4 regions of the Streptomyces sp. NPDC093018 genome follow, and region 2 is predicted to be linked to each of the others. Evidence: riboswitches for the same ligand, from Rfam matches in the RefSeq annotation. Region 2 holds a riboswitch; each other region holds the start of a gene.

The links. A riboswitch is a leader RNA that binds a small molecule or an ion and turns the genes downstream of it on or off. The one in region 2 is predicted to bind cyclic di-AMP.
Positions count from the first base shown of each region.
Region 1: linked by a shared signal. The riboswitch ahead of AB0N90_RS31545 (M23 family metallopeptidase) and the one ahead of AB0N90_RS28875 (transglycosylase SLT domain-containing protein) in region 2 are both predicted to bind cyclic di-AMP.
Region 3: linked by a shared signal. The riboswitch ahead of AB0N90_RS28650 (transglycosylase family protein) and the one ahead of AB0N90_RS28875 (transglycosylase SLT domain-containing protein) in region 2 are both predicted to bind cyclic di-AMP.
Region 4: linked by a shared signal. The riboswitch ahead of AB0N90_RS34010 (C40 family peptidase) and the one ahead of AB0N90_RS28875 (transglycosylase SLT domain-containing protein) in region 2 are both predicted to bind cyclic di-AMP.

Region 1 is NZ_JBFBFF010000019.1:39,595-46,574, forward strand. It holds gene AB0N90_RS31540 (GntR family transcriptional regulator) at 25-705, opposite strand; gene AB0N90_RS31545 (M23 family metallopeptidase) at 906-1,649, opposite strand; cyclic di-AMP (ydaO/yuaA leader) riboswitch at 1,663-1,821, opposite strand; gene AB0N90_RS31550 (pitrilysin family protein) at 2,048-3,418, opposite strand; gene AB0N90_RS31555 (pitrilysin family protein) at 3,436-4,830, opposite strand; gene AB0N90_RS31560 (DNA topoisomerase IV subunit A) at 5,125-6,980, shown strand, end outside.
Region 2 is NZ_JBFBFF010000016.1:12,278-19,257, reverse strand. It holds gene AB0N90_RS28900 (M56 family metallopeptidase) at 1-23, opposite strand, end outside; gene fahA (fumarylacetoacetase) at 203-1,423, opposite strand; gene AB0N90_RS28890 (ATP-grasp domain-containing protein) at 1,662-2,924, shown strand; gene AB0N90_RS28885 (FAD-dependent oxidoreductase) at 2,980-4,191, shown strand; gene AB0N90_RS28880 (HAD family hydrolase) at 4,391-5,254, shown strand; gene AB0N90_RS28875 (transglycosylase SLT domain-containing protein) at 5,248-5,733, opposite strand; cyclic di-AMP (ydaO/yuaA leader) riboswitch at 5,739-5,954, opposite strand; gene AB0N90_RS28870 (polyprenyl synthetase family protein) at 6,488-6,980, shown strand, end outside.
Region 3 is NZ_JBFBFF010000015.1:156,422-163,401, reverse strand. It holds gene AB0N90_RS28670 (Ppx/GppA phosphatase family protein) at 1-206, opposite strand, end outside; gene AB0N90_RS28665 (DUF501 domain-containing protein) at 203-742, opposite strand; gene AB0N90_RS28660 (septum formation initiator family protein) at 838-1,314, opposite strand; gene eno (phosphopyruvate hydratase) at 1,466-2,761, opposite strand; gene AB0N90_RS28650 (transglycosylase family protein) at 3,352-4,077, opposite strand; cyclic di-AMP (ydaO/yuaA leader) riboswitch at 4,082-4,251, opposite strand; gene AB0N90_RS28645 (transglycosylase family protein) at 4,429-5,553, opposite strand; gene AB0N90_RS28640 (DUF899 family protein) at 5,826-6,509, shown strand; gene AB0N90_RS28635 (cytochrome P450) at 6,503-6,980, opposite strand, start outside.
Region 4 is NZ_JBFBFF010000022.1:118,611-125,590, reverse strand. It holds gene AB0N90_RS34020 (ATP-dependent Clp protease proteolytic subunit) at 1-234, shown strand, start outside; gene AB0N90_RS34015 (hypothetical protein) at 242-550, shown strand; cyclic di-AMP (ydaO/yuaA leader) riboswitch at 891-1,121, shown strand; gene AB0N90_RS34010 (C40 family peptidase) at 1,125-1,598, shown strand; gene AB0N90_RS34005 (ATP-binding protein) at 1,752-2,210, opposite strand; gene AB0N90_RS34000 (helix-turn-helix transcriptional regulator) at 2,424-3,287, shown strand; gene AB0N90_RS33995 (DUF397 domain-containing protein) at 3,298-3,522, shown strand; gene AB0N90_RS33990 (8-amino-7-oxononanoate synthase) at 3,613-4,740, opposite strand; gene bioB (biotin synthase BioB) at 4,888-6,090, shown strand; gene AB0N90_RS33980 (adenosylmethionine--8-amino-7-oxononanoate transaminase) at 6,083-6,980, shown strand, end outside.

The sequences.
Region 1 (6,980 bases), on a different contig from region 2:
CCCACTTTGTATACGGCACCGGTGTTAATTCCCCGCACCGGACATGTTTACGGCATGTTGCGAAGTGCGCGGCGCGGCTGTGGGGACCCGCAGCCGGTGCGCCGCCGTCGCCCGCTCGGTGTGCAGCGCGGTCACCGCGCGGGCGCGCTCGCCGTCGCCGCGGGCCACCGCGTCCACGATCGCGCCGTGCTCCGCCCAGGTGCCGACGACGTCGGGCGGGGTGTCCACCGTGTACATCCAGGCGATCTTGTGGCGCAGTTGGACAAGAGTCGAGGTCAGCGAGGGGCTGCCGCAGGACTGGGCCAGCGTCTCGTGGAACCAGCCGTCCAGGGCGCGCAGATCCTCGCCGCCGCCCCTTCTGGCGCGCTCCTGGCCCAGCCGGACCAGGCCGCGCAGCACCTTCAGATGGGCCTCGGTGCGGCGCCGGGCGGCGCGCGCGGCACCGAGCGGCTCCAGCAGCAGGCGCATCTCCAGCAGGTCGGCGGCCTCCTGCTCGGTCGGCTCGGCGACGCAGGCGCCCGCGTGCCGCCGGGTCACCACGAAGCCCTCCGCCTCCAGGGTGCGCAGGGCCTCGCGCACGGGGACACGGGAGACGCCGTAGCGGCGGGCGAGCACCTCCTCGGTGAGGCGGCCGCCGCGTTCGAGGGCGCCGGTGACGATGTCGTCCCGGATCGCCGTGCACACCGATCGCGCCGGAATACGCATGACCGACCTCCGCCTTAATACCCGCGACACGACGCCGACGACGGGCGCGTGTTTTCCGTGACTCTATTCCACCGCACCGGAATTTCCGATGGCGAGTCCCGAATCATGGATATTTTTTGGACAGGGCACGGCGAGAACGGCCGGGGAATGGCGAAAGCCCCGGCCGGGTGGGCCGGGGCTTTCGATGCCGTACGGGTCGGTCAGACGTTCACGCCGTGGCTGCGGAGGTAGGCCAGGGGGTCGACGTCGGAGCCGTAGTCGGGGCCGGTGCGCGCCTCGAAGTGCAGATGCGGGCCGGTGACGTTGCCGGTCGCGCCGGACAGGCCGATCTGCTGGCCCGCGGTGACCTGCTGGCCCACCGTGACACCGATGGACGACAGATGGCCGTACTGGGTGTACATGCCGTCGGCCATGCGGAGCACGATCTGGTTGCCGTACGCCCCGCCCCAGCCGGTGGAGACGACGGTGCCGACGCCGACCGCGTGCACGGGGGTGCCGGTCATGGCGTGGAAGTCGATACCGGTGTGGGAGCCGGAGGACCACAGAGAGCTGCTGGCCTTGTAACCGGTGGACACGTAGGAGTGCGCGATCGGGGCGACGAAGGCGTTCAGCCGCTTGCGCTCGGCCTCGCGGGCGGCGCGGGCCTTGGCCGCACGGGCCTCCTTGGCGCGCACCGCGGCGGCCCTCTCGGCCGCCTCGTGCTCGGCGATCCGCTGCTGGGCGACGGCCTGGGCGTCGATGTGCTCGGCGAGGTCGTCGCTGGCGGTGAGCACCGGGGTGAGGCCGGTCTGCTCGACGGTGTGCTCGGCGGCGAGCGCCGGGGACGCGGCGAGGGTGCCGATGACACCGGTGGTCGTCAGGGCCGCGACGCCGGCCGCCTGGGCGGTGGTGCGCTTGACCCGGCCGGGCTTGCGGTGCTTCCCGGTGGCGCATATGAACGCCATGTGTGTGGCTGTTCCTTTCCTTCCCTCTCGCCTACCGGGTTAGCTGACGGGTTCGGAGCAGGAAGGTCTCCTACGGGCCCCGCGCTCGCGCACGGACGCCCGATTCACCCCAGGGACGTGTGGGTCCCCGGCTCCCCTGACTCGCGTCTCGGGGACTCGGCGATGGCTGTCCGGTGCCGCGGCTGCGGCGCACTGCCCGACGGACAACCCGGACGACGCTAAGCGGACCGGCTCTCAATCCTCAAACAGAACGCGGCTTTTGTAGCGCATCCCACAGGGCAGACGGGCAACCTCCGCCTCAATTCGGACATCTTGAGGAGAGAGTGGAACAAAGTGGGGCCCTGACGACCCGTAGGCCGTCAGGGCCCCACCCGTAAGGGGACCGCCCGCGTGTGCGGTTACTCGGCCGCCACCACGGTGACCTGGCCGATGCCCAGCGCCTCCACGGGCGCCTTGATCTCCGACGCGTCCCCCACGAGGACCGTCACCAGGCGGTCCACCGGGAAGGCGTTGACGACCGCCGCGGTGGCCTCCACGGTGCCCGTCGCGGCCAACTGCCGGTAGAGCGTCGCCTGGAAGTCGTCGGGCAGATGCTGCTCCAGCTGGTCGGCGAGCGTGCCCGCGACGGCCGCCGCGGTCTCGTACTTCAGCGGCGCGACCCCGACGAGGTTCTGCACGGCGACGTCCCGCTCGGCGTCGGTCAGGCCCTCCGCCGCGAGGGTGCGCAGCACCTTCCACAGGTCGTCCAGCGCGGGGCCGGTGTTGGGGGTGTCCACGGAGCCGCTGATGGCCAGCATGGAGGCGCCGTTGCCGTCGGGCCCGGAGCGGAGCACCTGGCCGAACGCGCGCACACCGTAGGTGTAGCCCTTCTCCTCGCGCAGGACGCGGTCCAGGCGGGAGGTGAGGGTGCCGCCGAGGCAGTAGGTGCCGAGCACCTGGGCGGGCCACACCCGGTCGTGCCGGTCCGAGCCGACCCGGCCGATGAGCAACTGCGTCTGGACGGCGCCGGGCCGGTCCACGATGACGACGCGCCCGGTGTCGTCGGCCGTCACCGCGGGCACGGGGCGGGGCTCGCCCGGGGTGCCGGTCCAGGCGCCCAGGGTCTCGCCGAGCAGCGCGTCCAGGTCGATGCCGGTGAGGTCGCCGACCACGACCGCGGTGGCGGTGGCGGGGCGCACATGGCGGTCGTAGAAGGCGCGTACGGCGGCCGCGTCGATCTTCTCGACGGTCTCCTCGGTGCCCTGGCGCGGCCGGGACATGCGCGCGGTCGCCGGGAACAGCTCCTTGGAGAGCTCCTTGGCCGCGCGCCGGGCCGGGCTGGCCAGCTCGTGCGGGATCTCGTCCAGGCGGTTGCGGACCAGCCGCTCGACCTCGCTCTCGGCGAAGGCGGGGGCCCGCAGCGCGTCGGCGACCAGGCCGAGCCCCTTGGCCAGGCGCGAGGCGGGGACCTCCAGGCTGATCCGGACGCCGGGGTGGTCGGCATGGGCGTCCAGGGTGGCGCCCGCGCGCTCCAGCTCGGCGGCGAACTCCTCGGCGGAGTGCTTGTCGGTGCCCTCGGAGAAGGCGCGCGCCATGATGGTGGCGACGCCGTCCAGACCGGCCGGCTCGGCGTCCAGGGGGGCGTCCAGGAGCACCTCGACGGCGACGACCTGCTGACCGGGGCGGTGGCAGCGCAGCACGGTCAGGCCGTTGTCGAGCGCGCCGCGCTCGGGGGCCGGGAAGGCCCACGGCTTCGCCTCGCCGGCCTGCGGCTGCGGGTGGAAGTCCATGGTGGCGAGCTGCTCGGTCACTTCGCCGTCTCCTCGTTCTCGTTTCCGGCCTCTACGGTGGCCTCCGACTCCGGGTCCTGAGGCACATCGGCGTCCTCGACGGCCTGCGGGGACTTCGGCTCGTAGACCAGGACGGCGCGGTTGTCGGGGCGCAGCCGGGCCTTGGCGACCTCCCGGACCTCCTCGGGGGTGACCTCCAGGATGCGCTGCACGGCGTTCAGGGCGAGCTGCGGGTCGCCGAACAGGACGGCGTAGCGGCACAGTTCGTCGGCGCGGCCCGCGACGGTGCCGAGCCGGTCCAGCCACTCGCGCTCCAACTGGGCCTGGGCGCGCTCCATCTCCTCCGCGGTGGGGCCCTCCTCGGCGAACCGGGCCAGCTCCTCGTCGATGGCGGTCTCGATGACCGGCACCTCGACGTCGCCCGAGGTCTTCACGTCCAGCCAGCCCATGGAGGGCGCCCCGGCCAGCCGCAGCAGCCCGAACCCGGCCGCGACGGCCGTACGGTCGCGCCGCACCAGCCGGTTGTACAGCCGGGAGGACTCGCCGCCGCCGAGGACGGTCAGGGCGAGGTCGGCCGCGTCGCAGTCGCGCGTGCCGTCCTGCGGCAGCCGGTAGGCGGCCATCAGGGCGCGCGCCGGGACCTCCTCGACGACGACCTCGCGCAGCTGCTCGCCGATGACCTCCGGCAGGGAGCCGTCACGGGGCGCGGACTTGCCGTCATGGCCCGGGATGGAGCCGAAGTACTTCTCGATCCAGGCGAGGGTCTGCTCGGGGTCGATGTCGCCGACCACGGAGAGCACCGCGTTGTTCGGCGCGTAGTAGGTGCGGAAGAACTGGCGGGCGTCCTCCAGGGTGGCCGCGTCCAGGTCCGCCATCGAGCCGATCGGCGTGTGGTGGTAGGGGTGGCCCTCGGGGTACGACAGGGCGGTCAGCTTCTCGAAGGCGGTGCCGTAGGGGACGTTGTCGTAGCGCTGGCGGCGCTCGTTCTTGACGACGTCGCGCTGGTTCTCCATGGACTCGTCGTCCAGCGCGGTCAGCAGCGAGCCCATGCGGTCGGCCTCCAGCCAGAGCGCGAGCTCCAGCTGGTGGGCGGGCATGGTCTCGAAGTAGTTGGTGCGCTCGAAGCTGGTGGTGCCGTTGAGCGAACCGCCTGCGCCCTGCACCAGCTCGAAGTGGCCGTTGCCCTTGACCTGTCCGGAACCCTGGAACATCAGGTGCTCGAAGAGGTGGGCCAGGCCGGTGCGCCCCTTGACCTCGTGGCGGGAGCCGACGTCGTACCAGAGGCAGACCGCCGCCACCGGGGTCAGGTGGTCCTCGGAGAGCACCACGCGCAGACCGTTGGCCAAGCGGTGCTCGGTCGCTGTCAGGCCCCCGGAGCCTGCCTCGGCTGTGGTCGTGTGACCCATGGGCATGTACGTCCCTTCGCGAGCGGAGGCGGTTGTGAAAACCGCGTTTTTCCTGCCGTTCCTGCCACTGTATGCAAAGCGTGCGAGGCCTCGGCGAAGTTCCCGCGGCACGTACGCCGACAGCGGATCGCGTAGCCTGCCTCGCACCCGGATCACGGTGATCGTCCGGGGCGCCGGTCCGGGTTGTCAGTGCCCCGGTCCACAATGGTCCGCGACAGATCCGTCAGACGCTTCAGCATGAGCGAGCCGAAGGGTGCGCGCCCCGAAGGCGAGCGATCAGATCAGGAGGAGCCGGCAGCGATGGCCCGCCGCAGCACGAAGACCCCGCCGCCCGACGATTCGTACGAGGAGAAGATCCTCGACATCGACGTCGTGGACGAGATGCGTGGCTCCTACCTCGAGTACGCGTACTCGGTCATCTACTCGCGCGCCCTGCCGGACGCCCGTGACGGCCTCAAGCCGGTGCACCGCCGGATCGTCTATCAGATGAACGAGATGGGCGTGCGCCCCGAACGCGGCTATGTGAAGTGCGCGCGTGTCGTGGGCGAGGTCATGGGCAAGCTCCACCCGCACGGCGACGCGTCGATCTACGACGCCCTGGTGCGCATGGCCCAGCCCTTCTCCATGCGGCTGCCGCTGGTCGACGGCCACGGCAACTTCGGCTCGCTGGGCAACGACGACCCGCCGGCCGCCATGCGGTACACCGAGTGCCGGATGGCCGAGGCCACCAGCCTGATGACCGAGTCCATCGACGAGGACACGGTCGACTTCACGCCGAACTACGACGGCCAGGAGCAGGAGCCGGTGGCCCTGCCCGCCGCCTTCCCGAACCTCCTGGTCAACGGCTCCTCGGGCATCGCGGTCGGGATGGCGACCAACATGCCGCCGCACAATCTGCGCGAGGTCGTGGCCGCCGCCCGCCATCTGGTCAGGAACCCGAACGCGGACCTGGACGCGCTGATGAAGCACGTCCCCGGCCCGGACCTGCCCACCGGTGGCCGGATCGTCGGCCTGGACGGCATCCGGGACGCGTACGCGACCGGCCGCGGCACCTTCAAGATGCGTGCGACGGTCTCGGTCGAGCCCGTGACCGCCCGCCGCAAGGGCCTGGTGGTCACCGAACTGCCGTTCACGGTGGGCCCGGAGAAGGTCATCGCGAAGATCAAGGACCTGGTCAACGCGAAGAAGATCCAGGGCATCGCCGACGTCAAGGACCTCACCGACCGCGAGCACGGACTGCGCCTGGTCATCGAGATCAAGAACGGCTTCGTGCCCGAGGCCATCCTGGAGCAGCTCTACAAGCTGACGCCGATGGAGGAGTCCTTCGGCATCAACAACGTGGCCCTGGTGGACGGCCAGCCGCTCACCCTGGGCCTGAAGGAACTCCTCGAGGTCTACCTCGACCACCGCTTCAACGTGGTGCGCCGGCGCAGCGAGTTCCGCCGTGGCAAGAAGAGCGACCGGCTGCACCTGGTCGAGGGTCTGCTGACCGCCCTGGTCGACATCGACGAGGTCATCCGGCTGATCCGGTCCAGCGACAACTCCGCGCAGGCCAAGGAGCGCCTGATGGGGCGCTTCTCGCTGAGCGAGGTGCAGACGCAGTACATCCTCGACACGCCGCTGCGCCGGCTCACCAAGTACGACCGCATCGAGCTGGAGGCGGAGAAGGCCAAGCTCACCGAGGAGATCGCGGAGCTGACCCGGATCCTGGACTCCGACCAGGAGCTGCGCAAGCTGGTCTCGGCCGAACTGGCCGCCGTGGCCAAGAAGTTCGGCACCGACCGGCGCACCGTCCTGCTGGAGGCCGGCGGCGCCCCGGCGGCGGTCGTGCCGCTCCAGGTGGCCGACGACCCGTGCCGGGTGCTGCTGTCCTCCACGGGGCTGCTGGCGCGTACGGCGACCGCCGAGCCGTTCCCCGGCCAGGCGGGCGGCAAGCGGGTCAAGCACGACGTGATCATCTCGGCGGTGCCGGCGACGGCGCGCGGTGAGATCGGCGCGGTGACCTCGACGGGCCGGCTGCTGCGGATCAACGTGGTCGACCTGCCGCAGCTACCCGAGGCGACGGGCGCGCCGAACCTCTCCGGGGGCGCGCCGCTCACGGAGTTCGTGTCCCTGGAGGACGACGAGAGCGTGGTCTGCCTGACCACGCTGGACGA
Region 2 (6,980 bases):
AGCAGGAGCAGGCAGACGGTCATGCCGGGGCTCCGGTTCCTGGTCGGAGAGGGGGTTCGCGGACGGGTGGCGCGAAAGGGGGCGGCGCGGGTGGCCGCCGTGGGTGGTGCGTGCTGCCGCCAGTATGACGAAGAGGGGCGCCGCGAGTCAGGTACCGGGAGCGAACCGTCCGCCCCCGGCCCGCCCCGCGGCGCCCACCGGATCAGGCCGAGGGCACGATCCGGCCGGTCACCTCGCCGAGGCCCACCCGGGTCCCGTCAGGACCGGGCGCCCAGGCCGTCAGGGTCACCACGTCGCCGTCCTCCAGGAAGGCGCGCTTGCCGTCGGGCAGTTCGAGGGGGTTGCGGCCGTTCCAGGTCAGCTCCAGGAGGGAGCCGCGCTGCCGTTCCTCGGGTCCGCTCACGGTGCCGGAGCCGTACAGGTCGCCGGTGCGCAGGGAGGCGCCGTTGACCGTCATCTGGGCGAGCTGCTGGGCGGCGGTCCAGTACATGGCGGAGAAGGGCGGCTCGGAGATCACCTCGCCGTTGAGGGCCACGGAGATCCGCAGGTCGTAGCCGCCGGGCTCGATGCCGGGCGCAGCGTCGTCCAGATAGGGCAGCAGCGGGTGGGTGCGCTCGGGCGGCGCCACCCGGGCGTGCTCCAGGGCGTCCAGGGGGGTGATCCAGGCCGACACGGAGGTGGAGAAGGACTTGCCGAGGAACGGGCCGAGGGGCACGTACTCCCAGGCCTGGATGTCGCGCGCGGACCAGTCGTTGAGCAGGAACAGCCCGAAGACGTGCTCGCGGAAGTCGCCGAGCGCGACCGGGGTCCCCTGCTCGCTCGGCACGCCCACCACGAAGCCGACCTCGGCCTCGATGTCCAGCCGGATCGAGGGGCCGAACACCGGCGCCGGGTCGGCGGGACCCTTGCGCTGCCCGGAGGGCCGTACGACATCCGTGCCCGAGACCACGACGGTGCCGGAGCGGCCGTGGTAACCGATCGGCAGATGCTTCCAGTTGGGGGTGAGGGAGTCCGCGGCGTCCGGGCGGAAGACCTTGCCGACGTTACGGGCGTGGTGCTCCGAGGCGTAGAAGTCGACGTAGTCCGCGACCTCGAAGGGCAGGTGCAGGGACACCTCGGACAGCGGGTGGAACAGGGGCGCGAGCGTCTCGCGGTACGCGGGGTCGGTGACCCAGGAGGTGATCGCGGAGCGCACCTCGGTCCAGGTGGCGCGCCCGGCCGCCAGCAGCGGGTTGAGGACGGGGCGGGCGAGCAGCGCTTGGTGCGGCGAGCCGAGGGCCGCGGCCGCGGCGCCTGCGTCGAGGACCTGGTCCCCGAGCCGGACGCCCACCCTGCGCTCCGAGCTGCCGGAGGGCGAGAACACGCCAAGGGGAAGGTTGTGCGGGCCGAAGGGGTCGCCCTCGGGGACGTCGAAGGGGGGCATCGGGGTACTGCCTCGCTCTCATCCAGGCCATGCATGGCGATGCGTTGCACGTGAACGAGCCACACGTTACGGCCGGGACACCGGTCTTGGGCAGTGGCTGGGGGGTTGCCCCCGTAGTGCCTCAAGAGTTCGCAATGTCCGAAAGACCCTTGTCGGATCCGGTAGTTCCGGCTTAGCGTCCTCCGGGGGAGACGGACGGGGTGGATCCGTTCCCCTGGGGGGACACGTGGGGGGACCCGTGGCCGAAGACACCGTCGGTGCGTCCGTGCAGGTCGACCGTGAGGTGCCGGGACTGATCGTCAAGTTCGGCGCCTACCCGCTGCACCACGGCGGGGTGGGCGCGATCCGCAGCCTGGGCAGGCTCGGCGTGCCCATGTACGCGATCACCGAGGACCCGTACACACCGGCGGCCGCCTCGCGCTATCTGCGCAGGGCGTTCGTCTGGCCGACGACCGGCGCGGAGGAGGCCGGGCAGCTGGTCGGGGGGCTGCTGCGCATCGGCCGCCGGATCGGCCGCCCGGCCGTGCTGATCCCGACGGACGAGGAGGCGGCCGTCCTGATCGCCGAGCACCGGGAGGAGCTGGCCGGACCCTTCCTCTGCCCGCCGGTGGACCCCGGGCTGCCGCGCCGGGTGGCCAGCAAGCAGGGGCTGCACGAACTGTGCGAGGAGCACGGACACGGGCTCGCGAGCCCGGCGGCGGCCTTCCCGCGGTCGTACGAGGAGGTCGTGGCCTTCGCCGACACCGCGAGCTTCCCGGTGGTGGCCAAGAACCGGGAGGCGTTCCTGCGCCGCAGCCGGCCCGCCGTGGCCGGCACCACGCGGATCGCCACCCGCGCGGGCCTGCTCGCCCTGGCCCGCGCATGGGGGCCGGACCCCGGGGTGATCCTCCAGGAGTACCTGCCGCGCGAGCAGGCCGAGGACTGGATCGTGCACGCCTGCTTCGACCGGGACGCGAACCCGCTGGCGCTGTTCACCGGGGTGAAGGTGCGGTCCTGGCCGCCGCACGCGGGCATGACCGCGCACGCGTACGTCGTCGACAACCCCGAACTCGCCGACCTGGCGGCGCGGTTCGTGAAGCGGATCGGGTTCAGCGGGGTGGCCGACCTGGATCTGCGCTTCGACCGCCGCGACGGGCGGTACAAGCTGCTGGACTTCAATCCGCGGATGGGCGCGCAGTTCCGGCTGTTCGAGAGCGCGGCGGGCGTGGACGTCGTACGGGCGCTGCACCTCGATCTGACCGGGCGCCCGGTGCCCGAGGGGGAGCAGCGTGCCGGGCGGCGCTATGTCGTGGAGAACATCGATCTGCCGGCCCTGCTCGCCTACCGCCGCGGCGGCTATACGACCCCGCACGCGCCGGCGCGGGCGAGCGGGACGGAGCTGGCCTGGTTCGCGGGGGACGATCCGCTGCCGTTCCTCACCATGCTCGCCCGCTTCGTGCGGCCGGGCGCGCGGCATCTGCGTCAGCTGTGGCAGGAGCGTCGCCGCGGCACACCCAAGTAGGCCATGCGGCACACCCAAGCAGGCCATGAGGAAACGCGTCCTGGGGAGGGACTTCGTGATCCGACCGGTTGCAGTCATCGGGGCGGGGCCGTTCGGCCTGTCCACCGCCGCCCATCTGCGGGCGCGCGGCCTGCCCGTACGGGTCTTCGGCGACCCCATGGTCAGCTGGCGCGCCCATATGCCCGAGGGCATGCTGCTGAAATCGACCCCCGCCGCCTCCAGCCTCGACTGCCCGCAGCCCGGCCACACCCTCGCCGACTACTGCGCCGCGGCCGGGCTCCGGCGGCTGGTCAGCGACGAGGACGTGATCCCGGTGGAGACCTTCATCGGGTACGGCGAGTGGTTCCAGCGGCGGCTCGTGCCGCAGCTGGAGCGGGTGCGGGTGGTCTCCGTGGAGCCGGCCGGGCGGGACGCGGGCCGGGGCTTCGAACTCAAGCTGGACTCGGGCGAGTCGTTCGTCGCGCGGGCGGTCGTGGTGGCCACCGGGCTGTCCGGCCTCGCCCATCTCCCGGCCGAGCTGCGACGGGCGGCCGGTGCCGAGCCCGCTCCCGGGGGCCCCGTCTCGCACAGCTCCCAGCACCATGACCTCACGCGGTTCGCCGGCAAGGAGCTGATCGTGGTCGGCGCCGGGCAGTCCGCGCTGGAGACGGCCGCGCTCGCGGCGGAGGCCGGGGCCCGGGTGCGGGTGGTGGCGCGGGGGCGCGGCCGGGTCGCGTTCGGGGCGCCGCCCTGGGAGCAGCCGAGGCTGCGTCCCGAGTCGCCGTTCGGGCGGGCCTGGTCGCTGTGGGCGTTCAGCTACTGCCCGCACCCCTACCGCTTCCTGCCCGAGCCCACCCGGCACTTCCTGGTGCGCCGGGTGCTCGGCCCGCTCGGCGCCTGGTGGCTGCGGGAGCGGTTCGAGGGCGCCGTCCAGGTGACGGACGTCGAGCGGGTGCTGGGCGCGGCGGCGGAGGACGGCGGCCCGGTGCTGACCGTGCGCACGCACGGCGGCCGCGTCGAGCACCTCACCGCCGACCATGTCGTCGCCGCGACCGGCTACCGGGTGGACATCGCCGCGATGGACTTCCTCGGCCCCACCCTGCGCACCCACCTCGCCACCAGCCGCGGCACCCCGCGCCTGGGCGCCGGCTACGTCTCCTCGGTCCCCGGCCTCTACTTCACCGGCCTGCCGGCCGCCTCCTCCTACGGCCCGGTGATGCGCTTCGTGTGCGGCACGGAATTCGCCTCACCGAGGCTGGCGGGACATCTGGCGGGGGCGCACGGGTGAGCACCGGTGGCGGGGAGCGGGGGCGCACGGGTGAGCACCGGGGCGGGGCCGGACAGCCGCCCCCGCCCCCGTCCCCGCCCCCATCACCACGTCCCCCAAGCCCACTTGAAGTCACCTCCCACACAAGTCCGGGTAATGACACGGGAGTCGGGGTGGGACGCACAGGCCGGTGGAGGGGGTGGGTCCGTATTCTCGGATCATGGTTTCCTCCCCCGCGTACGCACTGATCGCCACCGACCTGGACGGGACGCTGCTGCGCGGCGACGACACCGTCTCCGAGCGTTCGCTGGCCGCGCTCGCGCGGGCGGAGCGGGCCGGGGCCCGGCATCTGGTGGTCACCGGCCGCCCGGCCCCCAGAGTCCGCCCGCTGCTGACCGCCCTCGGCAGTACGGGGCTCGCGGTGTGCGGGCAGGGGGCGCAGGTGTACGACGCCGGGTCCGGCCGCATGCTGTGGTCGGTCCGGCTGGACCGGGAGCTGGCCGAGACCGCGCTCGGCAAGATCGAGGCGGAGGTGGGCCCGGTGTTCGCGGCCGTCGACCAGGACGGCACGGACGGGCTCACCCTGATCGAACCCGGATACCGGATGCCGCATCCGACCCTGCCCGCGGTCGGGGTGGCCCGGCGCGACGATCTGTGGGGCGCGCCGATCAGCAAGGTGCTGCTGCGCCACGCCACCCTGTCCGACGACGAGTTGGCGGCGGCGGCCCGCTCGGTGGTGGGCTCGCTGGCCACGGTCACGATGTCGGGACCCGGGACCGTGGAGCTCCAGCCGTGCGGGGTGACCAAGGCGACCGGCCTCGCGCGGGCCGCCGAGCGGCTCGGGATCCCCGCGGCGGACGCCCTCGCCTTCGGTGACATGCCCAACGACATCCCGATGTTCCGCTGGGCGGCGCACGGCGTCGCGATGGCGAACGCCCACCCCGAGCTGAAGGCGGTCGCCGACGAGGTCACGACGTCGAACGAGGACGACGGCATCGCCGTCGTCCTCGAAAGGCTGTTCCCGGCCGGACGGCCGGGAACAGCGGGGGTGCCGAAGGCCCTGGGGCCCGGCGTCGGTCAGTAGGCGCCGTTGACGTTGTCGATCGAGCCGTACCGCGCCGCCGCGTAGTTGCAGGCGGCGGTGATGTTCGCGACCGGGTCGTAGATGTTGAACGACGTTCCGGCCACGTGGTACGCGTTGAAGGTCGGGTCGATCACCTGGAGCAGACCCTTGGACGGTATGCCCTTGGCCGCGTTGGAGTCCCACAGGTTGATGGCGTTCGGGTTGCCCGAGGACTCGCGGATGATGTTGCGGTGGATGCCGTTGTAGGAGCCCGGGATGTGCTTCTCGGCCATGATCGCGAGGGACTCGCGGATCCAGCCGTCGAGGTTGTTCGGGTACCCGGCGGGCGTGGTGGCGGCCGAGGTCGTACCGGTGGTGGCGGACGCGGTCGCCGCGCCCACGAGGGGCATGGCGAGCACGGCCGCGCCGGTGCCGGCGACGGCGATCAGACGGACGAGACGGTTGGCGCGGGTACGACGCGGCTGAGCGGCAGCAGACATGGGGGCTTTCCTCTCCTACGCCTGCGAGGTGAGCTGTCGGGTTCGGGCGGGGAGGTGCCCGGTCGCGCCCCGTGAGAGGCGTGGCTTTACCCCAAGCCGTCCGGTGCGAACACGCGGTGCGGCGCGCTGTGTCACGCGCTGCGCCATGTGAGTCGTCCGGTTCGGCGACTTACCTGGGTCCCCCGCTCCTGCCGTACGAATGAGTTCGTCGATGGGTGTACGGGCGGCGGCAGGATTAGGCGTCCGCCCGATGGCTCGGGAACGTATGCGAGAGCACATGCCGGGAACAAGCGCTGAATTGTTATATCGAGGCATTTGGCCTTGATCATCAGCCTATGGGGTACTTGATCCTTTGCGAATGCCAACGCTCAACTCGCTTACGACACGCGGCGAGAGGGGGTGTCGGCGGGTTACCGGCGGGAAGTCGGCCAGGTGACCCAATTCACGAAATGGCAAACTGTGGAAAATCGGGCATGGGGGATTCGTCCCTCGGTGGGGCGGAGTCGATACTCCGCTCATCTCCGAGGTCACGATGAAGTTCCCGATTACCTGTTAAGTGGATAAATGTCCGTTGTCATCATCCGAGCGGGGGTATGCCGGTCATGATCCGTTACCGCCCGGGCTGGACGGGTGGGTGCGGGGTGGGCGCTATCGGTGATCGAAACCGGACCGGATACGCTGACTTGAGTGATGGCAGCGACCTATCGACAAACCGCGTAATCGGCAGCAGACACCAGCAGACAGGAGACCCCTCGTGACCGTCGTCGGGCCGTTCGGGCTGAGCGTGCGGGACCAGGCTCTCGAAGCCGATGTCCAGGCCGGATTGGCGGCTGTCGAGGAAGGCCTGCTAGAGGCCACGAAGAGCGAGGTCCCGTTCATCACGGGGGCCGCGCAGCACCTCGTACGGGCCGGCGGCAAGCGCTTCAGGCCGCTGCTCGTGATGCTCGCGGCGCAGTTCGGCGACCCCTACGCGCCCGGAGTGGTGCCGTCGGCCGTGGTCGTGGAACTGACCCATCTGGCCACGCTCTACCACGACGACGTCATGGACGAGGCCGCCGTACGCCGGGGCGTGGACAGCGCCAACACCCGCTGGGGCAACTCCGTCGCGGTCCTCACCGGCGACTTCCTCTTCGCCCGTGCCTCCCAGATCCTCGCCGACCTCGGCCCCGAGGCGGTCCGGGTCCAGGCCCTCGCGTTCGAACGCCTGGTCACCGGCCAGATCCTGGAGACCGCGGGACCCACCGACG
Region 3 (6,980 bases), on a different contig from region 2:
ATGATCCCGGCGTACTCGCGGCACGCGGCGAAGGTGCGCTCCAGCGCCTCGGGGGCGAGCCGGCCGGTGCGGTCGACGCCCTGGCCGAGCCGCACGATCGTCATCCGGCGGTCCAGGTCGACCAGTTCGCCGGTCGCCGGGTCGGCGTCCGCGACCAGCAGCCGGATGGAGTTCGTACCGCAGTCGATCGCGGCGACCCGGGTCACTGCGCCTCCCCCTCGGGCTCCTGCGCGAGCGTCACGCACGCGCCCTTGCGCCACCACTCGGGCAGCATCGCGATCGCCTCGTCGCCGAGCGGGTTGACGCCGGGTCCCGCGGCCAGCGAGTGGCCGACCAGGACGTGCAGGCACTTCACCCGGTCCGGCATGCCGCCCGCGCTCGGGAAGCCCTGCAGGACCTCGATCTCGTCCCGGCGCCGGATGTAGTCCTCGTGCGCGGCCCGGTAGGCGGCGGCCAGCTCCGGGTCGCTCTGCAGGCGCTCGGTCATCTCCTTCATGACGCCGTTGGCCTCCAGCGTGCCGATGGCCGAGGCGGCCTTGGGGCACGTCAGGTAGTACAGCGTCGGGAAGGGGGTGCCGTCGGGCAGGCGCGGCGCCGTCTCCACGACGTCCGGCTGACCGCACGGGCAGCGGTGCGCGATGGCGCGCAGGCCCCGCGGGGGGCGGCCGAGCTGCTGCTTGAAGGCCTCGACGTCCGCGTCGGTGGGCTCGGTGCGCGGGGTGGGCGGCGGAGGGGTTTCCATGACTGCTTTCAGAGTTGCTTTCTGTGGGTCACCGGCCGGGGCCGGGTCGCTGGTCGGGGCCGGAGCCGGTCGGGGCCGGGTCGCTGGTGGGGCGGTCACTGGGCGGAGGCGTCGGACTTGTCGACCCCGTCCCAGATGTTCGTGTACCAGGGCCGGTGGGCGGCCTTGAGGTCGGTGCGGGACTGCCGGGCCGCGCCCGGGTCGACCACCACGTACCCGGTCTCGCCGGGCATCACATAGTGCAGACGTCTGCGGATCTGCTGCTCGGCATAGGCGTCGTCCTGCCAGCGCGCCTTGAGGTCGCGCAGCTGTTCGACTCGCTTGCGGGCATCGGTCTGCTGCCGCTGGAGGTCGGAGATCTGGGCGCGCTGGGAGACGTACTGCCGCATCGGGTAGGCGAGCGCGACCACCAGCGAGCACAGCACCAGCGCGAGCAGCGCGGCGCGGCCGGTCAGCCGGGAGCGGCGGGCCTGCCGCTTGGTCTGCGAGCGGTAGACCCGGGCGGCCGTCTGCTCGCCGAGCAGCCGCAGCCTGGTCGCGGTGGAGAAACGGTCCCGGTCCCTTGCGGCCATGTCGGCTCTCCGCCTCCCCTTTCACGCCCTGCTCGGGCGGTCGCACACGTGCGTACGTCCCCGGACACGGTACGGGACCGGGTACGGGGACGTACGTACGACTGGCCAAGAGGTGGCCCGGGGCGGGCCGGCGACTCAGCCCTTGCTGTACTTACTGGTTCGCGGAGCGAAACCGCGGGAAGGCGCTGCGGCCGGCGTACACCGCGGCGTCGTCGAGGATCTCCTCGATGCGCAGCAGCTGGTTGTACTTGGCGACGCGCTCGGAGCGGGCCGGGGCGCCGGTCTTGATCTGGCCGCAGTTGGTGGCGACGGCCAGGTCGGCGATGGTGACGTCCTCGGTCTCGCCGGAGCGGTGGGACATCATGCACTTGAAGCCGTTGCGCTGGGCCAGCTCGACGGCGTCCAGGGTCTCGGTCAGCGAACCGATCTGGTTGACCTTGACGAGCAGGGCGTTGGCGGAGCCCTCCTCGATGCCGCGGGCCAGGCGCTCGGGGTTGGTGACGAACAGGTCGTCGCCGACGATCTGGACCTTGTCGCCGAGGCGGTCGGTGAGGACCTTCCAGCCGCTCCAGTCGTCCTCGAACAGCGGGTCCTCCAGGGAGACCAGCGGGTAGGCCGCCACCAGCTCCTCGTAGTACTCCGTCATCTCGGCGGCGGAGCGCTCCTTGCCCTCGAAGAGGTACTTGCCGTCCTTGTAGAACTCGGAGGCGGCGACGTCGAGAGCGAGGGCGATCTGCTCGCCGGGCGCGTAGCCGGCTTCCTTGATGGCCTCAAGGATCAGGTCGAGGGCCTCGCGGTTGGAGCCGAGGTTCGGGGCGAAGCCGCCCTCGTCGCCGAGACCGGTGGCCAGGCCCTTGCTCTTCAGGACCTTCTTGAGGGTGTGGTAGACCTCGGCACCCCAGCGCAGCGCCTCGGAGAAGGACTCCGCGCCGATCGGGGCGATCATGAACTCCTGGATGTCCACGTTGGAGTCGGCGTGCGAGCCGCCGTTCAGGATGTTCATCATCGGCACCGGCAGCAGGTGCGCGTTGGGGCCGCCCAGGTAGCGGAAGAGCGGCAGGTCGGACGCCTCGGAGGCGGCGTGCGCGACGGCCAGGGAGACGCCGAGGATGGCGTTGGCGCCCAGCGAGCCCTTGTTGTCGGTGGCGTCCAGGTCGAACATGGCCTGGTCGATCAGGCGCTGCTCGGTGGCGTCGTAGCCGACCAGCTCCGGGCCGATCTGCTCGATGACGGCGAGGACGGCCTTCTCGACACCCTTGCCCAGGTAGCGGTTCGGGTCACCGTCGCGCAGCTCGATGGCCTCGAAGGCGCCGGTGGAGGCGCCGGACGGGACGGCGGCACGACCGGTGCTGCCGTCGTCGAGGCCGACCTCGACCTCGACCGTGGGGTTGCCTCGGGAGTCCAGGATTTCCCGGGCTACGACGACGTCGATGGACGGCACGAGCATCTCCTTCTTGGATGTGACGCTGGAAGTGCGGGGCGGCGGCCGTACGGCTGCGCCTTGCGACTAGAGCCTAACCGTCCCGGGGTCGCCGACCACCGACCGACCGTCTGGTGGGCGACCGGGACATGCAGACGGTACCCATTGTTCACCACCGGAACAAAGGGGTTCGCGGATGAGAGCTGACTGAAGTCCGGGAAAACACAAGACCCCACCCCGGCGCGAACGGGGGAAACGCGCCGGAGTGGGGGGTTTGGGGGACGGGGGGCCTTGGGGGGCCTGGGGGAACCGTGGGGCCCTGGGGGGGGTGGGCCCGGTGGTTCTTGGGGGGTGACCCTGGGGAGCGGCCTCTGGGGTGACCCTTGGAGGGGGGTCCTTGGGGAGCGGCCCCTGAGGGTGGCCCTTGGGGGGGCCTCGGGGGGCGGCCCCTGGGGGTACGGCGGCGGGGGCTGCCGTTCTTGAGGGGTCCGGCGGACCAGGTGCCGGGGAGCGGCTGCCCGGCGGGTCCGTGCGGCCGGGCCGCCGGACGAGCGCCGTACGGGGGCCCGCACACGGGCCCCTGCAGCGGAGCCCGTGGCGGCCGCGGCCGGGTCGGGCTACTTCAGGTGGAGCTGCTGGCCCGGGTAGATCAGGTCGGCGTTGTCGACGATGTCCTTGTTCAGGTCGAACAGCTTCTGCCAGCCGCCGGCCACGTGGTGCTCGGCCGCGATGGAGCTGAGGGTGTCGCCCTTGACCACCTTGTACTCGCCGTCGCCCTTCTTGACCTTCTTGCCGGTCGGGGTGGTGACGGTCTTGCTCTTGCCCGTGGACGAGCCGGTGGAGGTGCTCGTGGACTTGGTCGGCGCCGGGGTGGTGCGCTGCGTGGAGCGCGTGGCGGCCTGCTCGTCCGTGGAGCGGGTGGCGGTGCTGCCCGACGACGAGGGGGTCGTCGAGGCGGAGCCGCTGTACGGGGTGCTGCTCAGACCCGTGCCGCAGACCGGCCAGGCGCCCTTGCCCTGCGCGGCGAGAACCTTCTCGGCGACGGTTATCTGCTGCGACTTGGTGGCCTGGTCGGCGGTCGACGCGTAGGCGGTGCCGCCGTACGCGGCCCAGGTCGAGGCGGAGAACTGGAGACCGCCGTAGTAACCGTTGCCGGTGTTGATGGACCAGTTGCCGCCGGACTCGCACTGGGCGACCGCGTCCCACTGGGAGGCGGTGGCGGCGGAAGCGGTGCCGGTGGCCATCAGCGGCGCGGCCACGGCGGCACCGGTGACACCGGCGAGCGTGACGACGCGGACGGCCTTGGACGGACGACGGTGCTTGCCCTTGCCGGAAAACAGCATGGAACGATCCCCTCACCGACGCCTGCGAGGTGAGCTGTCGGGTTCGGGCCGGTTGAGTTGCCCGGCCACCCCTCCTCATGGAGGCGTGGCTTCACCCCAAGCCGGTCCGGCATCAACTGCCGGGCCCGGCACTTACCTTGGGTCCCCCGCTCCTGCCTGCGGCGCTTGACGCGACGACTGTTCCCGGGCAGCCGCTGGCAGGATTCGGCGTTGCGGCCGCCGGGGCTCGTGGTGACGAGCGGCCTTGACCGTAGCCAGGTGATCCGCGGAATTTCAAAGACGATCAGGGCTTCTGAGACTCATCCCACACTTTCGCCAAATCGGACATTTAGCGATCAAGTGGGGCGTCAACTAGCCCTGGTCCGCGTCCGTTTCGTCACTGACTTTCAGGGTCTGACCGGCGGTGATGTGGTTCGGGTCGGCGCCCACGACCTTCTTGTTCGCGGCGTAGAGCGCGTGCCATCCGCCTTCGACGTCAAGGGAGTCGGCGATGGCGCTCAACGAGTCGCCCTCGCGAACGGTGTAGCTGCCCGGCTCACGGGAGGCGTGCCGACCGGAGTTCGAGTCGTTCTGCCCGTTTGCCGTGCTTTCGTCCGCGTTGCCGCCGCGGTGGCGTCCGCCGGTGAGGGCCCCGGTGTCGACCAGGTTCCAAGAGCCGACGGTCTGCCGGGGGTTGTCCGGGGTGCCGGTGGACGGCGCGGGGGTCGCGGAGCCGTCGGCGGGCGCGGACGGCGTGGCCGGGACGGAGGCGTTGGAGGAGGACGGGTCGGACGAGGACGGGTCGGCCGGGTCCTGGCTGGAGGTGCCGGTCCCGGGCTTGCCGGTGTGCTTGCCCGGGTTCGGGCTCGCGTGCTTGCCGGTCTGCTTGCCGGAGCCCTGGGTCGGCGAGGAGGAGGGGTCGGTGGAGGTCTTCCCTGAGCCGGTGCCCGAACCGGTGCCGGTGCCCGAACCGGTGCCGGTGCCGGAGCCGGTGCCGTCCTGGTCGCCGCCCTGCGTGCCCGCCGGGGCGGAGGGGTCGGGCAGTCCGGACGGGTCGGTCGCGGCGCCGCCCTGGTCGCCGTCGCCGTCGCCGGTGCCCGGATCGACGTTCACGGAACCGGAGTTCGAGGTCAGTCCGGACAGCAGGGCGCAGGTGGCCCAGGGCGAGGTGCCCTTGTCCTTGAGGATCTTCTCGGCCACGGCGATCTGCTGCGAGCGGCTGGCCTGGTCGGCGGAGGAGGCGTACTGCGTGCCGCCGTACGCGACCCAGTCGTCCTGGGATATCTGGAGGCCGCCGTAGTACCCGTTGCCCGGGTCGGCGCTCCAGGCGCCGCCGCTCTCGCAGTTGGCGACCTTGTCCCAGGTGGTGCCGTCGGCCGCGTGGGCGCCGGCGGCGCCGAGCAGCGGGATGGCGATGGCGGAGCCGGTCACGCCGGCCGCGACGAGGAGGGCCGGAGCCTGACGGGGGCGGCGGTGACGACCGTTCCCGGAGATCATGCGGAAGCCTTTCGTACGACGGCGGGGACCGGCGCGGCGGATGGTGCCGGGTCGCCGCGCTGAGGGGTGAAGGTAGCCGCACACGATCACTTGTCACAAGTTCATGCCGCGCGGATAACGCGAAGATCACAGGATTGAAGGTCTGCCCCTCCGCTCCGTCACGTCCTGTTTCACCCGTCGGGCACGGCGGCGCCTCATCCTCGGGACGCGGGGCTCCCGGAACCATGGAACCGACCTGATTCCGGGGGGCTGTTCACCCAGGAGGACACACGATGCGGCACACCCGGTTGCACGGCGAGTCCGCGGAGTACCTCGCCGCCCGCGAGGAACTGCGCCGCGCCGAGATCGAGCTGATGCGCGAGCGCGAACGGGTCGCGGCCCTGCGCCGGGCGCTGCCGCCGGGAGCCGAGCTCGACGACTATGTCTTCCTGGAGGGACCGGCCGACCTGGACGCGGGCGACGCGCCCGTGCGCGAGGTCCGGCTGAGCGAGCTGTTCACCGGCGGCCCGGAGCGGGCGCTGCTCGTCTACCACTTCATGTACGGCAAACGGCAGACCGATCCCTGCCCGATGTGCACCCTGTGGATCGACGGCTTCGACGGCGTCGCCCACCAGGTCGCGCGCAACGCCGACCTGGTGGTGGTGGCCGCCGCCGACCTGCCCGCGCTGCGCCGGCACGCCCGCGCCCGCGGCTGGTCCCGGCTGCGCTTGCTCAGCGCCGGGGACAGCACCTTCAAGTACGACCTGGGCAGCGAGGACGCGGACGGCGTCCAGGACTCGACCGTCTCGGTCCTCACCCGGGGCGCGGACGGCACCGTCCGGCACTTCTACTCCGCGCACCCCCGGATGGCCGAGGACATCGACCAGCGCGGCCTCGATCTCCTCAACCCCGTCTGGCATCTGCTCGATCTGGCCCCGGGCGGCCGGGGCGACTGGTTCGCGGGCCTGGACTACTGAGCGGGCGGGGTGAACTCCACCGGCAGGGTGCGCAGACCCCGCATGATGAGCCCGCCGCGCCAGCGCAGCTCGTCCGGCTCTGCGGCGAGCCGCAGATCGGGCAGCCGGGTCAGCAGGGTGGCCAGCGCGGTCTGTCCCTCCAGACGGGCGAGCGGGGCGCCCAGGCAGTAGTGGATGCCGTGTCCGTACCCGAGGTGCTGGTTGTCCCGTCGGCCGAGGTCCAGGGTGTCCGGGTCCTCGAACCGCTCCGGGTCCCGGTCGGCGGCGGCCAGGACGACGAGCACCGGGTCGCCGGGCGCGATCTCCTGCCCGCCGATGGTGAGCGGTTCGGTGGCGAACCGCCAGGTGGCCAGCTCCACCGGGCCGTCGTAGCGCAGCAGCTCCTCCACCCCGGTCGCCAGCAGCTCCTCGTCGCCGCGGGCGAGGGCCTCCTGCATGCGGTGGCGCTGCTCGGGGTGGGTGAGCAGGGCG
Region 4 (6,980 bases), on a different contig from region 2:
GAGCTGCCCGAGCCTGCGCAGGGCCAGCCGAGCGATCTGCTCATCCAGGCCGAAGAACTGGTCCGGCTGCGCACCCTGATGGAGGAGATGCTGGTCCGGCACACCGGGCGCACCGAGGAGCAGGTCCATCAGGATCTGGAGCGCGATCTGATGCTGGACGCGCCGGGCGCGCGGTCGTACGGCCTGGTGGACGGCGTGGTGCCCGGCCGCCGGGACCTCCCCGGCGAGCGGTGAACGGGCCGTGCTGCCCGAGGAGCTGCCGCCGCTGCCGGCGCTGACGCACGCGGAGGGCGAGCTGGTCGACCACTATCTGGCGGTGGTCGATCTGCTCGGCAGGATCAACCCGGCGCGCGACGGGGACACCTATCGCGGGCTGCGCGCCGCGCAGGCGCTGGTGCGCAAGGCGGAAGAGCTGCGCGCCGCGCTGGAGCTGATGCACGACCGGGGCGAGCGGGAGGTGCACGGGGGCACGTTGGCACGGGCGCTGCGGGTGCTCGACGGTGAGCGCCGGGTCGCTCGCGTCGCGCTCCCGCCGGACGCCGTGGGCTGATCCGGACGGTCGCCGGATCCGGTGGGTGCGAGGTGTCCGCGCGGCCGCCGGGTCCGGGCGCGAAACGGTCCGAACGATGTACCGCCGACCGGTGTATATCCGGATCCGTTTCCGGTTCTCCCGAGTTGCGCGCGGGCCGGGTCCGTGCTCCGCGCGCGGCCGTCTTTTCCCAGGTCCGGGGCTACGTACCGGAACTGACGGAGCATCGAACAGAGCAGCTTCCACCCGAACGGGCGAGTGGTGAGTAACGCCACAAATCCCCGATTCCGTTGGGATTTTCGGACAGCTGTGGGTGAAGATCCCTGTCTGACGACAAGCCCCCGCCACCGCGGCGGGGCGGTCCGGGCGGACGCCGAGTCCTGCCGCCGCCCGGATGACCGGTCGACAGGAGTGGATCGGCAGGAGTGGAGGACCCAGGCAGTACGGGTCCCCGGAACGGTCGGCAGTCCGTGTGAACGGACGGACGAGCGCTTCGGGTGGCCCTTGGGGTGAAGCCGTGGCAACGCGGCCGGGCTACTTCGCCAGCCCGAATCCGACAGGTCATCCTTCACAGGCGGCTGACGAAGGGTTGCGCATGACTGCGCTCAATCGTGTCCCGTCGCTGATGGCCCGTGCCGGTACGGCCTCGGCCCTCACCCTGGCCGCCGTGGGCGGCTCGATCGCGGTTCCTGGCCTCTCCACCGATGCCTCGGCCGCGACGATGGCGACGAAGGCCCTGAACATCGCGGCGTCCAAGAAGGGCGCCCCGTACCAGTGGGGGGCCATCGGGCCGCGACGGTTCGACTGCTCGGGGCTGACGCTCTATTCGTTCAAGAAGGCCGGGAAGAAGCTGCCGCGGACCGCCGCGCAGCAGTACAACAAGACGCACCACATCTCCTCCGGCAGCCGCAGAGCCGGTGACCTGGTGTTCTTCCACTACGGCTCGAACGTCTACCACGTCGGCATCTACGCCGGTCACAACAAGATCTGGCACGCGCCCAAGAGCGGTTCCGTGGTGCGGCTGGAGAAGATCTGGACCAAGAGCGTCTGGTACGGCCGGGTCAGCTGACCCGCCCGCGCACGGGGGAGCGACTCCAGCCACCGGGCCGCTCCTTGTGCCTTTTCCCCTCACTCGGCGCCGCCTTTAGCCCCCGGGCGGCCCGGGACGGGTCCCGCGCACCCGCCGGATGAACGTTTCGCGGCTTCGCGTCGGGCTCCCCCGCTACGGCTCCTGCCGGCCCGTCGTCGCCACCGGTTCGGCCGGCACGGTCCAGGGCAGTTCGATGGAGACCGTCTTGCCGCCCTCCCGGGTGGGGCGGACGCGGAGCCTGCCGCCGCACTCGGCGGTGAGCCAGCGGATGATGACCATGCCGCGGCCGTTGTCCTGCTGCACGGCCGCGGGCAGTCTCTTGGGGAAGCGCGGATGACTGTCCGTGACCCCGATGCGCAGCTGTTCGTCGCGCTCCAGCGCGATGTCGACCGTGAAGGTCGGGGACTGCCCGAAGGTGTGCTGTACGGCGTTGGTGGCCAGTTCGGAGACGATCAGCCGCACCGTGTCGGCCGCCTCGGCGTCCGCGGGCAGGCCCCACTCCGCCAGGGTGCTCACCACGTACGACCGCGCGGCGGCGACCGAGGCGGGATCGCTCGGCAGAGTGACGGATGCTTCCAGGTGGTCTGCCATGGCGACGTCGTCCCTTTCCCACGGGACCGGAGTCCTACATGGAGCGGATGGTTCGAGTACGGTCCCGGACTGGTGCTTCCTCGTCAGACTGCCACCACCGGAGCGGTCACGGGGAGCGATCCACCGAGATATGCATATATCTGTCGCTCGATGCGGTGAACTCTGCGACGGGAGACCGTATTCGGGCGGCCCGTAAGGAGTAAGGAGGAGCCCATGCAGAACGGGCCGGCAGTGCGCCGCCGCAAATTGGGTGCCGAACTGCGCACGCTGCGCACCGGTGCGGGGCTCACCAGTGGGGAGGCGGCCCGTCTGGTCGGCTGGCACCAGTCGAAGGTGAGCCGTATCGAGACGGGTGCCAGTGGTGTGAAACCGGCCGATCTTCGCTTACTTCTGGACGCCTACGCCGTGCGCGACGTCCAGCTGCGCGAGCTGCTGCTGATGCTGGCGGGCTCCGAGGACGGCGATGGCGACCGCAACCGCTGGTGGCACGCCTACCGCGGGGTGCTCCCGCCGACGTACCGGGACTTCATCAGCCTGGAGTCGCAGGCCGGCGCGATGCGCACGCTGGAGACGACCGTCGTACCCGGTCTGCTCCAGACGGCCGACTACGCCCGCGCGGTGACCCGGGCGGCCGTCAAGGACCTGGACGAGGAGCGCCTGGACGCGCTGGTGGAGGTGCGCCTGGCCCGCCAGGACGTGCTGCGCTCGAACCCGCCGCTGGAGCTGTCCGCGGTCCTGGACGAGGCGGTGCTGCGCCGCGAGGTGGGCGGTCCCAAGGTGATGGCGCACCAGCTGGAGCGGCTCATGGAGGCCGCCCGGTTGCCCCAAGTGCGGCTCCAGGTACTGCCGTTCGGGGCGGGAGCACATGTCGGCCTCACCGGGCCTTTCGTTATTTTCTCATTTCCGAGCACTTCTGATCTCGATGTGGTTGTTCTAGACCAGTTGACGAGTAGCCTCTACCTGGAGCGGAAAGAAGACCTCCGGGCGTACTCGGAGGCCTTCCAGAACCTCCAGGAGCACGCTCTTTCCCCCCACGATTCGCTGGACTACATCGCCGGGATAGGTGACGGCGCGTAAGGAGGCACCATTGTCAGCTCTGCCTCGGAACGTCCCTGCCAGTACCGACCTGTACGACGTGCGCTGGCTGCGCAGCAGCTACAGCACGGGAGCCAACAACTGCGTGGAGACGGCACGGCCACGCTCCGGACCCCGGTCCGGGCTGCTCGCCGTGCGCGACTCGAAGGATCCCACCGGACCCGCGCTGCTCTTCTCCGCGGACAGCTGGGCCGGCTTCGTGGCCGCGCTCCGCTGAAACCCCCCGGACCGGCCGAGACGCTCGCAGCACCGGTCGGCACACCCGTCGGACCCGATCAGCCGCGGAGCACGGCCGTGTCACGCCGACTCATGGCCGTGTTTCGCCGATCACCCGCACCGCGTGGGCGATCTCGGCCCCGGAGAGGTCCGCGCGGGCGGTCAGCCGCAGCCGTGAGATGCCGTCGGGCACGGAGGGAGGACGGAAACAGCCCACGGCCAGGCCCGCCGTACGGCAGTCGGCCGCCCAGCGCACCGCCTGCTCCGGGGACGGAGCCCGTACGGAGACCACCGCGGCGTCCGGACGCACCGCCTCCAGACCCGCGGCGGTCAGCCGGGCGTGCAGCTCCCCCGCCACCTCGCGGGCCCGCGCCGCCCGTTCGGGCTCCCTGCCGAGCAGCCGCAGCGCCGCGAGGGCCGCACCGGCCGCCGCCGGCGCCAGACCGGTGTCGAAGATGAACGTCCGGGCCGCGTTGACCAGATGGTCGATCACCCGCGCGGGACCCAGCACCACCCCGCCCTGGCTGCCGAGCGACTTGGACAGCGTGGCCGTGGCCACCACGTCCGGCGCGCCCGCGAGGCCGGTGGCCTGCGCCGTGCCCCGCCCGCCGTCGCCCAGTACGCCGAGACCATGGGCGTCGTCCACGACGAGCCCCGCGCCGCGCTCCCGGCACACCTCGGCCAGCTGCCCGAGCGGCGCCCGGTCCCCGTCGACCGAGAACACGGTGTCCGAGACCACGATCGCCGCCCCCTCATGGGTGGCGAGGGCCTTGCGCACCGCCTTCGGGTCGGCGTGCCCGACGACCTGGGTCTCGCCCCGGGCGAGCCGGCAGCCGTCGATGAGCGAGGCGTGGTTGCCCGCGTCGGAGACGACGAGCGAGCCGTGCGGGCCGAGCGCGGTGACCGCGGCCAGGTTCGCGGCGTATCCGGAGGAGAAGACCAGGGCCGCCTCGAAGCCGCAGAACGCGGCCAGTTCCCGCTCCAGTTCGGCGTGCAGCTCGGTGGTGCCGGTGACCAGCCGGGAGCCGGTGGCGCCGCCGCCCCAGGTCCGGGCGGCCCGCGCCGCGCCCTCGGTCACCTCGGGGTGCCGGGCGAGGCCCAGATAGTCGTTGCTCGCCAGATCCAGCAGCGGGGAGGCGGCGGGGCGCGGGCTGAGGCGCCGTACGAGTCCGGCCCGGTGACGCGCCCGGGCCTGCTCCTCGATCCAGCCGAACGCCATGAGTCCTCCGGAGGTTTTGTAGGTAGCGCACAGACCCTAGCTGGCCCGCCCGGCACCCACCGTGTGGCAATACCCACACGGTGAACGGTGTTCCTTGTGTGAACTCTCCTTGGCCCGGGGCGGTCCCGTAAGACAGGATCGGGCCTCATGGACCTGCTGAACACGCTGGTGGACAAGGGGCTTCGGCGCGAGCTGCCGACCCGCGAGGAAGCGCTCGCCGTGCTGGCCACCTCCGACGACGACCTGCTCGATGTGGTGGCCGCGGCCGGCAAGGTGCGCCGGCACTGGTTCGGCCGACGCGTGAAACTGAACTACCTGGTCAACCTCAAGTCCGGCCTGTGTCCCGAGGACTGCTCCTACTGCTCCCAGCGGCTCGGCTCCGAGGCGGGCATCCTCAAGTACACCTGGCTCAAGCCCGACGAAGCGTCCCAGGCCGCCGCCGCGGGGCTCGCGGGCGGCGCCAAGCGCGTCTGCCTGGTGGCGAGCGGGCGCGGCCCGACGGACCGGGACGTGGACCGGGTCTCGCAGACCATCAAGGCCATCAAGGACGGCAACGAGGGCGTCGAGGTGTGCGCCTGCCTCGGGCTGCTCTCCGACGGCCAGGCCGAACGGCTGCGCGAGGCCGGCGCGGACGCCTACAACCACAACCTGAACACCTCGGAATCGACCTACGGGGAGATCACCACCACCCACACGTACGCCGATCGGGTGGACACGGTGCAGAAGGCGCACGCGGCCGGTCTCTCGCCGTGCTCCGGTCTGATCGCCGGTATGGGCGAGAGCGACGAGGACCTGGTGGACGTCGTCTTCTCGCTGCGCGAGCTGGACCCGGACTCCGTTCCGGTGAACTTCCTGATCCCGTTCGAGGGCACCCCGCTGGCCAAGGAGTGGAACCTCACCCCGCAGCGCTGTCTGCGGATCCTGGCGATGGTCCGCTTCGTGTGCCCGGACGTCGAGGTGCGGATCGCGGGCGGCCGTGAGGTGCATCTGCGCACGATGCAGCCGCTCGCGCTGAACCTCGCCAACTCCATCTTCCTCGGCGACTACCTGACCAGCGAGGGCCAGGCGGGCAAGGCCGACCTGGAGATGATCGCCGACGCCGGTTTCGAGGTGGAGGGCGCCGAGCAGGTCACCCTGCCGGAGCACCGGGCGGGCGGCGGTGGCTGCCACCAGGGTGCCGACACCGGCTGCCACGACTCCGCCGCGGGTGGCTGCCACGAGGGCGCCGGGGTCTGCGGTTCGGCCCCCGCGGAGCCCGCCGGTGAGCCGGTGGCCGCGAACGAGCCCCGTACCGACCTGGTCGCCGTCCGCCGCCGGGGCGCCGGAACGGATCTCGCGCCCAATGCCTGACCTGCCCCACCTGAGCGTCCCCGAACTGCTGGAGCTGGACCGGCGGCATGTCTGGCATCCGTACGGCCCGATGCCCGGGCGCGCCGAACCGCTCGTCGTGGAATCGGCGAGCGGGGTCCGGCTGCGGCTCGCGGACGGCTCGGGCGAGCTGGTGGACGGCATGTCCTCGTGGTGGTCGGCGATCCACGGCTACAACCACCCGGTGCTCAACGAGGCGGCGCAGCGGCAGCTGGGGCGCATGAGCCATGTGATGTTCGGCGGGCTCACCCATGAGCCCGCCGTCCGGCTCGCGAAGCTCCTTGTCGACATGTCGCCCGAGGGTCTGGAGCATGTGTTCCTGGCCGACTCCGGCTCGGTGTCGGTCGAGGTCGCCGTCAAGATGTGCCTCCAGTACTGGCGTTCGCTCGGCCGCCCCGGCAAGCAGCGGCTGCTGACCTGGCGGGGCGGCTACCACGGGGACACCTGGCAGCCGATGTCGGTGTGCGACCCCGAGGGCGGGATGCACGAGCTGTGGTCCGGTGTACTGCCGCGCCAGGTCTTCGCGGACGCGCCGCCGGCCGGGTACGAGGAGTCGTACGCGGAGCGGCTGCGCGAGCTGATCGGGCGGCACGCGGACGAGCTGGCCGCGGTGATCGTGGAGCCGGTGGTGCAGGGCGCGGGCGGGATGCGCTTCCACTCCCCCGGGTATCTGCGGGTGCTGCGCGAGGCGTGCGACGCGCATGACGTGCTGCTGGTGTTCGACGAGATCGCGACCGGATTCGGGCGTACGGGCGCCCTGTTCGCGGCGGACCACGCGGCCGTCACCCCCGATGTGATGTGCGTGGGCAAGGCGCTGACCGGCGGTTATCTGACGATGGCGGCCACGCTGTGCACCTCGCGGGTGGCGATGG